One region of the Rhizobium sp. LEGMi-198b genome, then DNA from elsewhere that is predicted to be linked to it. Evidence: riboswitches for the same ligand, from Rfam matches in the RefSeq annotation. Region 1 holds a riboswitch; each other region holds the start of a gene.
The links. Region 1 has a riboswitch for thiamine pyrophosphate ahead of thiC (phosphomethylpyrimidine synthase ThiC). Riboswitches for the same ligand answer to the same signal wherever they lie in the genome.

Region 1 (3,273 bases):
TCGCCGTGGAAACGGATACAAGCGCGGCCGGAACCGGCGGCGGAACAACGTCGACAAGCGTCAACCTGTCGATCCCGCGGCCAAGCACATCTGCCTGCAGACCAATCTTCTCCACCAGCTTGCGGCCGATCATGCCAGCCGCCCCGATAACCATCACATGCATATCAGCCAGATCTCCTCATGCTCAGCGGCTCAAACCGTATTGCCGGTATTGCCGGTCGCCAGCAGAACCTTGGTCGTTTCGTAAATACGCGTCAGATGATGCCGGAACGCGTCGACGACGGCATCGCGGTCATGCCGTGCGAGAGCCTCGTAGATCGATAGATGATCGTCGTAGCTCGCTTCGATAGCGCCCGGCTTGGACATGGCGTTGCGGCGGTAATTCATCATGTAGGTGTATAGGTCAGTGACAAAGTCGGCGAGCAGCGGGTTTCCACCGGCGCGATAGATCGCAACGTGGAATTCGCGGTCGCAAATGAGGAAACGCATCACATCGTCTCCGCCAAGCCGCTGCGCCTCCAGAAGAGCCTGCAACTTTGCCAGCGTCGCATCGTCGATCCGTTCGGCAGCGTCGCCGACGACCTTGAGCTCGACATGGAGACGGGCCGCGTGAACCGACTCCAGATCGTAGCTGTCGATTGCGTTGGGAGAGGCGATCGTCACCGTGATGTGGCTGAGGTCGACCTTGCAAACGCGGCTGCGGCTGCCATGCGAAACCGCGATGATACCCTGCGCGGCCAGGGTCTGGATGGCGCCGCGCACCGTTTCGCGGCTGACATGGAGAACGCTTGCCAGTTCGCGCTCGCCCGGCAACTCGTCGCCCGGCCGCAACATGTTGGTTGCTATCAGGACCATCAGCTTCTGGGCGATAACGTCACGCGCCGTCCGGCGGGCGAGACCACGCGCGATATTCGGCACCTCGGTTAAGATCGGACTTTCGTCCATCACACCCTCCGGTCCACTGGTTGGTCCAGCAGATCAGTTTATTAAGAATGGTTGAGCAAATCAGTCAAGCCAATTTCCTCCTGTAACCGCCAATACGGACATCTTTCATCAGCCAGGCTCGGGTCAGAGGTATCGGTCGACGCCCGAGCCGCAATGAGAGCAAGCTTGACATCATCAGCAGCGGCCCTTTACGATCACCGACATTCACCAGGGGGGTCCCGGCAAGGGGCTGAGATACTGCTGAACAATACGGCTTTGCCGATTGTGGGCGCAGTGACCCGTTGAACCTGATCCAGTTCATACTGGCGTAGGGACGGTGCAAGCGCTCGAAGGCTTTGGATTCATGCGTGGAATCCGTGCCGGCGTCTTTCCATCATTCCGGCTGATTGACTGGGTCTCCAACTGCAATTTGGAGCCTCAAACCATGACCATTGCCGCAAAGAATCTTACCCCGACCGTCACGACCGGCCCGATGCCGGCATCGCGGAAGATCCATATTTCTGGAGATATCCATAGCGATATCCGCGTACCGATGCGCGAGATCAGCGTCCATCCGACCGCAGGCGAGCCGCCTGTCGTCGTCTATGATTCCTCCGGTCCCTACACGATAGAGGGCGCCGAGATCCGCATCGAGCAGGGCCTGCCCCAACTGCGCCGTGACTGGGTGCTCGCCCGCGGCGATGTCGAATCCTATGTGGGCCGCCATGTCCGCCCCGAGGACAACGGCTTTGTCAGCGGCGAACGGCTCACGCCGGAATTCCCAGGGCGACGCCGGCCGCTACGTGCCAGGGACGGTAAAGCCGTCACCCAGCTCGCTTATGCACGGGCCGGCATCATTACGCCGGAGATGGAGTTCATCGCCATTCGCGAAAACCTCGGCCGCAAGGCCAACGCCGAAGCACTGATTCGCGACGGCGAGAGCTTCGGCGCTCATATTCCGGATCATGTCACGCCGGAATTCGTCCGCCAGGAAGTCGCCGCCGGCCGAGCGATTATCCCGGCTAACATCAATCACCCCGAAAGCGAACCAATGATCATCGGCCGGAATTTTCTGGTGAAGATCAACGCCAATATCGGCAATTCCGCCGTCACGTCATCGATGGCGGAGGAAGTCGAAAAGATGGTCTGGGCTGCCCGATGGGGCGCCGATACCGTCATGGACCTTTCGACGGGCCGCAACATCCACAATATCCGCGAATGGATCATCCGGAATTCGCCGCTGCCGATCGGCACGGTACCGCTTTACCAGGCGCTGGAAAAAGTCGGCGGCATTGCCGAGGACCTCACCTGGGAGATCTATCGCGACACGCTGATCGAGCAGGCCGAACAGGGCGTCGATTATTTCACCATCCATGCAGGCGTACGGCTGCATTACATCCCACTCACCGTCAATCGCGTGACCGGCATCGTCTCGCGCGGCGGCTCGATCATGGCCAAGTGGTGTCTTCACCATCATCGCGAGAGCTTCCTCTACGAACATTTCGAGGAAATCTGCGATATCTGCCGCGCCTATGACGTCTCCTTCTCGCTCGGCGACGGCCTGCGCCCCGGCTCGATCGCCGATGCCAACGACGCGGCGCAATTTGCCGAACTCGAAACGCTCGGCGAGCTAACGAAGATCGCCTGGGCGAAGGATTGCCAGGTGATGATCGAGGGCCCCGGCCACGTGCCGATGCACAAGATCAAGGAAAACATGGACAAGCAGCTCGCCGTTTGTGGCGAGGCGCCTTTCTATACGCTCGGGCCGCTGACGACCGATATCGCGCCGGGCTACGATCATATCACCTCGGGCATCGGCGCTGCCATGATTGGCTGGTTCGGCACGGCCATGCTCTGCTACGTCACCCCGAAGGAACATCTCGGCCTGCCCGATCGCAATGACGTCAAAACAGGTGTCATCACCTACAAGATCGCCGCCCATGCGGCGGACCTTGCCAAGGGGCACCCGGCCGCGCAGGTGCGCGACGATGCATTGTCGCGCGCCCGCTTCGAGTTCCGTTGGGAAGACCAGTTCAACCTGTCGCTCGATCCCGACACCGCCCGCAGCTTCCATGACGAAACCTTGCCAAAGGAAGCCCACAAGGTTGCGCATTTCTGCTCGATGTGCGGCCCGAAATTCTGCTCCATGCGGATTTCGCACGATATCCGCGCCGAAGCGCAGAAGGAAGGGCTGGACGCGATGGCGGCGAAATACCGTGAGGGCGGCGATCTCTATATGCCGATCGACACCCCAACCCATAAGGCAGACTGACATGCGTGTCCTTGTGAAGGGGGCCGGCGTCGCCGGCCTCACGGTCGCACGCGAATTGCAAGCCCGTGGTGCGGAAG
Region 2 (3,273 bases), on a different contig from region 1:
GATGCGCCGCACGGCGCGGCCTGCCGTCAGCCCGTGATCGTCCGGCGCTGGAAGCAAGGCCATGGCGCCGAGAATGGCGGCGGTCACCACGATCTGCAGCAGGGACAGGGCTACGGCGCGGCCGGGATCGAAATCAAAGCGCAATGCTTGATAGATCGCCACCTCGAGCGTGGTCGCGGCCGGGCCGCCACCGAGGATCAGCACCAGCGTGAAGCTGGTGGCACAGAGCATGAAGATCAGGCCGGCGATGCCGGAAATGAGGCCGCGCAGCACCGGCCATTCGATGAAACGAAAGACGGAGGCGGGGCGCATGCCGAGGCCACCGGCCATTAGCCAATATTCCGCCGGCACGCGTTCCAGCCCGGCGAGCATCAGGCGGGCGGCGAGCGGCAGGTTGAAGAAGACGTGCGCCAGCAGGATGCCCGTCAGCCCGTAGATGCTGACCGGCTGCGCTAGGCCGAGCCCCGTCAATAGCTGGTTGAGAACGCCCTGACGCCCCCATATGCCGAGCAGGCCCAGCGCGCCGATCAGCACCGGCAGGCCCATGGGAACGGCCATCAGGCGTATCAGCCAGAGCCGGCCGAGAAATCGCGGTTGCCGCGCCAGCGCGCGGGCGACCGGAATTGCGAGGGCGACAGAAAGCAGGGTGGACAGCGTTGCCTGCAGCAGGGTGAAGCGCAGCACGCGCAGAAGATAGGGATCGGCAAGCGGATTGCCGTCGGCGGATTCGATGCCGGCGGCAAGCAGGGTGACGATGGCAAGGCCGATGAAAAACACGATACCGGCGAGGCTGAAGGCCCCGCCGGTGATGGCATGTCTTTTCTCCGGCGCCGTCAGCAGCATCTCGGCATCAATTGGTGCTGGTGGCGGCCAGCCATTCGTCGATCCAGGCCTTGCGGTTCTTCTCGACCACATCGGGGCTCATCAGGAAGGTCTTCGACGGGACGACCAGCTTACTGAAGGCATCCGGCAGCGGCTCGGACGTCGCCGAGACCGGCATCATCCAGTTGTTGGTCGGGATTGTGTCCTGGAAGCCGGGCGAAACCATGAACTTCAGGAAGTCGCGGGCAAGGTCCTTGTTCGCAGACGACTTGATCAGGCCGGCGACCTCGATCTGGATGTAATGGCCCTCGGAGAAGGCGGCCGCCTGATAGCGGTCGGTCTTGTCTACGACCATATGATAGGCCGGCGACGTCGTATAGGAGAGCACCATCGGTGCCTCGCCCTTGGTGAAGAGGTCATAGGCTTCCGACCAGCCGGGCGTCACGGTCAGGATGCGGCCCTTGAGCTTCGTCCAGGCATCGGCCGCCTTGTCGCCATAGACCGACTTGACCCAGAGCAGCAGGCCGAGGCCCGGCGTCGAGGTGCGGGGGTCCTCGATGACGATCTTCTGCGACGGATCGCCCTCGACCAGATCCTTCAGGCTCTTTGGCGGATTCTTGACCACCTGCGTATCGTAGACGACGGCGAAATGGCCGTAGTCATAGGGGACGAAGACGTCGTCTTTGAAATCGCCCGGAACCTTCAGGCCTGATGTGTCGATGCCACTGGCGTCGAACAGGCCAGTGTCCTTGGCCTCGTCGACGAGGTTGGTGTCGAGGCCGAGAACGACGTCCGCTTTCGTGCCCGTGCCTTCCAGCTTCAGCCTAGAAAGCAGCGCCACGCCGTCGGTGACGCTGACGTAATTGACCGTGCAGCCGCAGGTCTTCTCGAAGGCGGCCTTGACCTTGGCGCCCGGACCCCAGTCGGCGGTGAAGCTTTCATAGGTGTAGATGGTGAGCGTCTTGTCGGCGGCTTCGGCGCCCGGGGCGGCGAAAAGCGTTGCGCCGGCGGCGAGAGCCAAGCCGGTAAACAGTGACAATAGCGATCGGTTGGGCATGACAGCGCCTCCTCGTTGGTTTCGTTTTGAACGGGAAAAGGGCGCCATGATTTTGTCACGCGTCTAATCCCTCCGCCGGTGTTAGCCGGATCAGGTTCCGCGGGTTGGCCGGTGAAAGCCTCTCAGCCAGATGTCTTCGAAAGACATAAGGCACCCCGTTAGAGCGTTGGCAGGTTTATTCCTGTGACGAAGCGATGACAAGGGGAATGATTCCCCTGTCGATTGCAGTACGTTCGTTTTACTCGGCCGCGTGCGCAGCCGCCTGGCTGTCGAGCTTCTTGGCGGAGCCGGGCAATTGCACGTTCTTCAATGAGATCGCCGTCAGCAGGCCGAGGAAACAGATGGCGGCGGCCGTCATGAACAGTGGGCTGAAGGCGCTCGCATAGGCATTGGCAACGCTTTCGCGCGTGGCGTCCGGCAGGGCCGCCATCATCTTCGGCGTCAGCTCCTCGATATTGGCGACACCGGGGATGGAAACGCCGATATTGCCGAGCTTGGCGGCGATGATGGCGCCGTAGATGGAAATGGCGATCGAGGCGCCGCCCATGCGCGAGAGCGTCACGGCGCCGGTGGCGGCACCGACGTCGCGGCTGGCTGCGGCATTCTGCACGCCAATGACCGGGACTTGTTGTGCCAGGCCGATGCCGATGCCATGCAGCAGCATCAGGGCGCCGATGAAGACGATCGGCGTGCCGGCGTGAACATGCGCCAGCGTGGCGAAGGCGATGGTGCTGCAGGCGGCGCTGGCGATGGCGAAGGGCTTGTAGCGGCCCTTCATCGAGATCAGCCGGCCGGCCGAAAGCGAACCGCAGACGATGCCGCCGGTCAACAGGATGAACAGCAGGCCCGCCATGGATGGCGACAGGCCGGTCGTCGTCTGCAGGAAGAGCGCGAAATAATTGACCATGCCGATTGCCACCGCGCCGCTGGTGACCGAGATGATCAGCAGCAGGCCGAAGGTCGGGTTGCGGAACAGCGTCATCGGCACGATCGGCTCCGGCGCGCGACGTTCGACGAAAACCCAGGCCAGCGCACAGAGCGCGCCGAAGGCGGTGATCCCGAGGCATTGCGGCGAAAGCAATGAGCCGAAGAGCTCCGTGCCGTCAGCGGCAAGCACGATGCTGGTGGTCGTCAGCGCAAGGAGGAGCGCGCCGGCATAGTCGATCTTCGGCTTGCGGGCGGGTTTGCGGTACGGCAGCATGAAGGCGAGGCCGGCCAGAACGATAAAGCCGATCGGCACGTTGACGAGGAAGATCGAGCGCCAGCCGAAGAGGTCGCTCATCGTGCCGCCGAGAACGGGGCCGATGGCGCCGGAAGCCATCAGCACCAGGCTGGAATAGCTCTGATAACGGGCGCGTTCCCGCGGTTCGAAGAGATCGGCGTTGACGGAGAAG
Region 3 (3,273 bases), on a different contig from region 1:
CAATTCGATTGCCCTTCTGAATTCAAACTCAAGGCAGCACCATGACGACCGAAAGCCAGACTTTTGCCGATGTGGAACAGGATATTCCCACCGTGGAAGACCATAGTGCCCGCAACAAACTCGTTATAGCCCTGCTGCTGGTGTCGGCTTTTGTCGTCATTCTCAACGAAACCATCATGGGTGTTGCGCTCCCCCATCTGATGGCGGATCTCGATATCACCGCGAGTGCCGCTCAGTGGTTGACCACGGCCTTCATGCTGACCATGGCCGTCGTCATCCCGATCACCGGATACCTGCTGCAACGGCTCAACACCCGGCCAGTATTCATTCTCGCCATGTCGCTCTTCAGCGCCGGTACGCTGATCTCGGCGCTGGCGCCGGGTTTCGCCGCACTTGTTCTCGGGCGGATCGTGCAAGCCTCGGGCACGGCGATCATGATGCCACTGCTGATGACGACAGTGATGACCTTGGTGCCGCCGGACTCCCGCGGCAGGACCATGGGTAATATCTCGGTCGTCATATCGGTGGCGCCGGCCATCGGGCCAACCATTTCCGGCCTCATCCTTTCGGCGCTCGAATGGCGCTGGCTGTTCCTCCTGGTCTTGCCGATCGCGTTGGGCGCATTGACGCTTGGCGCCTTGCGGATGAAGAACGTGACGGTTCCAACCACCGCGCCGATCGATATCTTTTCGATCATCCTCTCAGCCATCGGTTTCGGCGGTTTCGTCTACGGCCTCAGCGGGCTCGGCGACGCAGCACTTCGCGCGCCCGTGGTGTCGCCATGGATTCCGCTCCTGACCGGCGCTGTCGTCATCGCGGTTTTCGTATTGCGTCAGTTGCATTTGCAGAAACAGAATAGAGCGCTGCTCGATCTGCGCACCTTGACCACAAAGACCTTCACGATCGCCGCCGCCATGATGGCCATTCTGATGATGTCGATGTTCGGCGTCTTCATCCTGCTGCCCATCTATCTGCAAAACGTGCTGGGATTGTCGACGCTGCAAACCGGACTGCTGTTGCTGCCTGGCGGGCTGATCATGGGCCTTTGCGCACCGACCGTCGGGCGCCTGTTCGATAAATACGGTCCAGCACCGTTGATCATTCCGGGGGCCATCATGCTCAGCATGGTGATGGGCGGACTGGTCTTCATTCAGCAGGATACGCCGTTTTGGATGCTGTTGATCGCCCATATCGTGCTCAGCATCGGTCTTGCGCTGATGTTCACGCCGCTATTCACCGTCAGCCTGGGATCGCTACCGCCGAACCTCTATTCGCATGGCAGCGCCATGCTCGGTGCGACCCAGCAAGTCGCCGGTGCCGCCGGCACCGCGCTGTTCGTCGCGATCATGACGCTCCGGTCCACCAGCCTCTCCGCTAGCGGCGCCAGTATCCTTACGGCAACGACCGGCGGCATTAAGGCGGCATTTCTCTGTGGGGCGATCATCTCGCTGGGAGCGATCGCGGCCGCCTTGTTCATCAGAAAGCCAGAACACGGGCCGGAGGCGGGCCACCACCACTAGACACATTCGACGCTGCGGAAGCTCGGTCATCTCGAGACTGCGATTTGCTGGTGACAGGGCGGTCTTTCTCTGCGAAAAAGACGGTGATGAGAGACAGGGGCGCCCGTCGCGTGATGGGCTGAGAAGCACCCTTTGAACCTGAACCAGATAATGCTGGCGGAGGGAGTCGCTCGGGGTCTCGGCGTGCTCTTGTCGTTGTCCCCTTCGCGTCTCGCCCCGCCCGAAAGGGGCGATATGCAAGATAAAACCACTCCCGGCGCGCTGCTGACGGCCATGCGGACAAACCCTCCACTGGTGCAATGCATCACCAACTTGGTCGCGACGGCGTTTGCCGAAACGGAGGTCGGCGAATTCGCCGCAATCTCCGGTGCGTTGTCTATCGGCGGGATCAGAAAGGCACGCCCATGATCCGAAACGTCCTCTCCATCGCCGGCTCCGACCCCTCCGGCGGCGCCGGCATTCAAGCCGACCTGAAGACATTTTCGGCACGCGGCGTCTACGGCATGGCGGCGCTGACCGCGTTGACGGCCCAGAACACGCAAGGCGTTTCCGGCGTTCACCCCGTTCCTCCGCAGTTCGTCGCCGATCAGATCAAGGCGATCTTTGCCGATATACGCGTCGATGCCGTCAAGATCGGCATGATTGCCAATGCGGCAATCGCCGAAGCCGTTGCCGATGCGCTCGCTCCCCATCGAGGCGTGCCAATCGTGCTGGACCCCGTCATGATCGCCAAGGGCGGTGCAGCGCTGCTTGCCGCGGATGCCGTCGACGTCCTGACCAACCGTCTTCTTCCCCTGGCCGCGCTGCTGACGCCCAATCTGCCCGAAGCGGCGGCACTTCTGCACGAACCCGTTGCCGAAAATCGCGAGACGATGGCGCGGCAGGCAGAAAGCTTAGCAAAGCTCGGCCCGCTGGCCGTTCTGGTCAAGGGCGGGCATCTTGCCGGCGATGAAAGCCCTGATGTTCTCGCAAGCCCGGAGGGGCTGACCTGGTTCGAAGCCGGTCGCATGCCAACCAAGAATACGCATGGAACCGGCTGCACGCTGTCCAGCGCCTTGGCGGCGGAGATTGCAAAGGGTTCGACACTGACGGAAGCTGTTGCCACCGCCAAGCATTATCTTGCGGGCGCGGTTGCGGCGGCCCAAACGCTCACCGTCGGCACCGGTCATGGGCCGGTCCAGCACTTCTACGAGCTTTGGCCATAAAGCTGAACGGCGACATATGTCGACTAACAGGCGAACATACGTCCTTTGTCGCGCAGTTGACGCAAGTTTTAAGTGCGATATAATTAAAAATCACCACCATTAAAAGAGTGAACACATGATCAAGTTCTTATTGATGATGAGTGTCCTCGCTTTTGGAATTGCTGGTTTTGTCGTCATCGACGAGAACCGAGCAATGGCCGCTGGTCCTTGCAATTCATCAGCTCAAAACTGCCCCTGAGAGACAGACCTCGGACGCCTGGCGATGAACGATTTGATCTACGCGGGCGCCATTGCAGCCGGAGCGGTGACGCTGCTGATCGAGGCATTTCGGAATTTCAACTCGCAGACCGGCGACCATCCGTTCTCGCTGCATCCGATTCTCAAAGAAGTCGAGGTCAGGAACCTCTGCACGACCGGCGAGATTATCGCCGGTTTTACCTTCTATGCTGGCTTGTACCTTATCGTCTACGCCGTGGTCTTGGGCTCGGCAGAGGTGTATGACCTGTTATTGAGCGCGAGCAAGGCCAGAAGCGAAATCGGTGCAACCG

Region 2: linked by a shared signal. The riboswitch ahead of thiB (thiamine ABC transporter substrate binding subunit) and the one ahead of thiC (phosphomethylpyrimidine synthase ThiC) in region 1 are both predicted to bind thiamine pyrophosphate.
Region 3: linked by a shared signal. The riboswitch ahead of ACXHXG_RS25895 (hydroxyethylthiazole kinase) and the one ahead of thiC (phosphomethylpyrimidine synthase ThiC) in region 1 are both predicted to bind thiamine pyrophosphate.

Annotation. Positions count from the first base shown of each region.
Region 1 is NZ_JBSYVH010000015.1:16,775-20,047, reverse strand. Features, by position in the region: gene denD (D-erythronate dehydrogenase) at 1-163, opposite strand, end outside; gene ACXHXG_RS31635 (FadR/GntR family transcriptional regulator) at 193-945, opposite strand; TPP riboswitch at 1,145-1,277, shown strand; gene thiC (phosphomethylpyrimidine synthase ThiC) at 1,370-3,196, shown strand; gene thiO (glycine oxidase ThiO) at 3,198-3,273, shown strand, end outside.
Region 2 is NZ_JBSYVH010000004.1:222,022-225,294, forward strand. Features, by position in the region: gene thiP (thiamine/thiamine pyrophosphate ABC transporter permease ThiP) at 1-843, opposite strand, end outside; gene thiB (thiamine ABC transporter substrate binding subunit) at 851-1,879, opposite strand; TPP riboswitch at 1,930-2,047, opposite strand; gene ACXHXG_RS17545 (MDR family MFS transporter) at 2,118-3,273, opposite strand, start outside.
Region 3 is NZ_JBSYVH010000008.1:49,231-52,503, forward strand. Features, by position in the region: gene ACXHXG_RS25890 (DHA2 family efflux MFS transporter permease subunit) at 42-1,520, shown strand; TPP riboswitch at 1,606-1,702, shown strand; partial or broken gene ACXHXG_RS25895 (hydroxyethylthiazole kinase) at 1,755-1,901, shown strand; gene thiD (bifunctional hydroxymethylpyrimidine kinase/phosphomethylpyrimidine kinase) at 1,925-2,725, shown strand; gene ACXHXG_RS25905 (hypothetical protein) at 2,988-3,273, shown strand, end outside.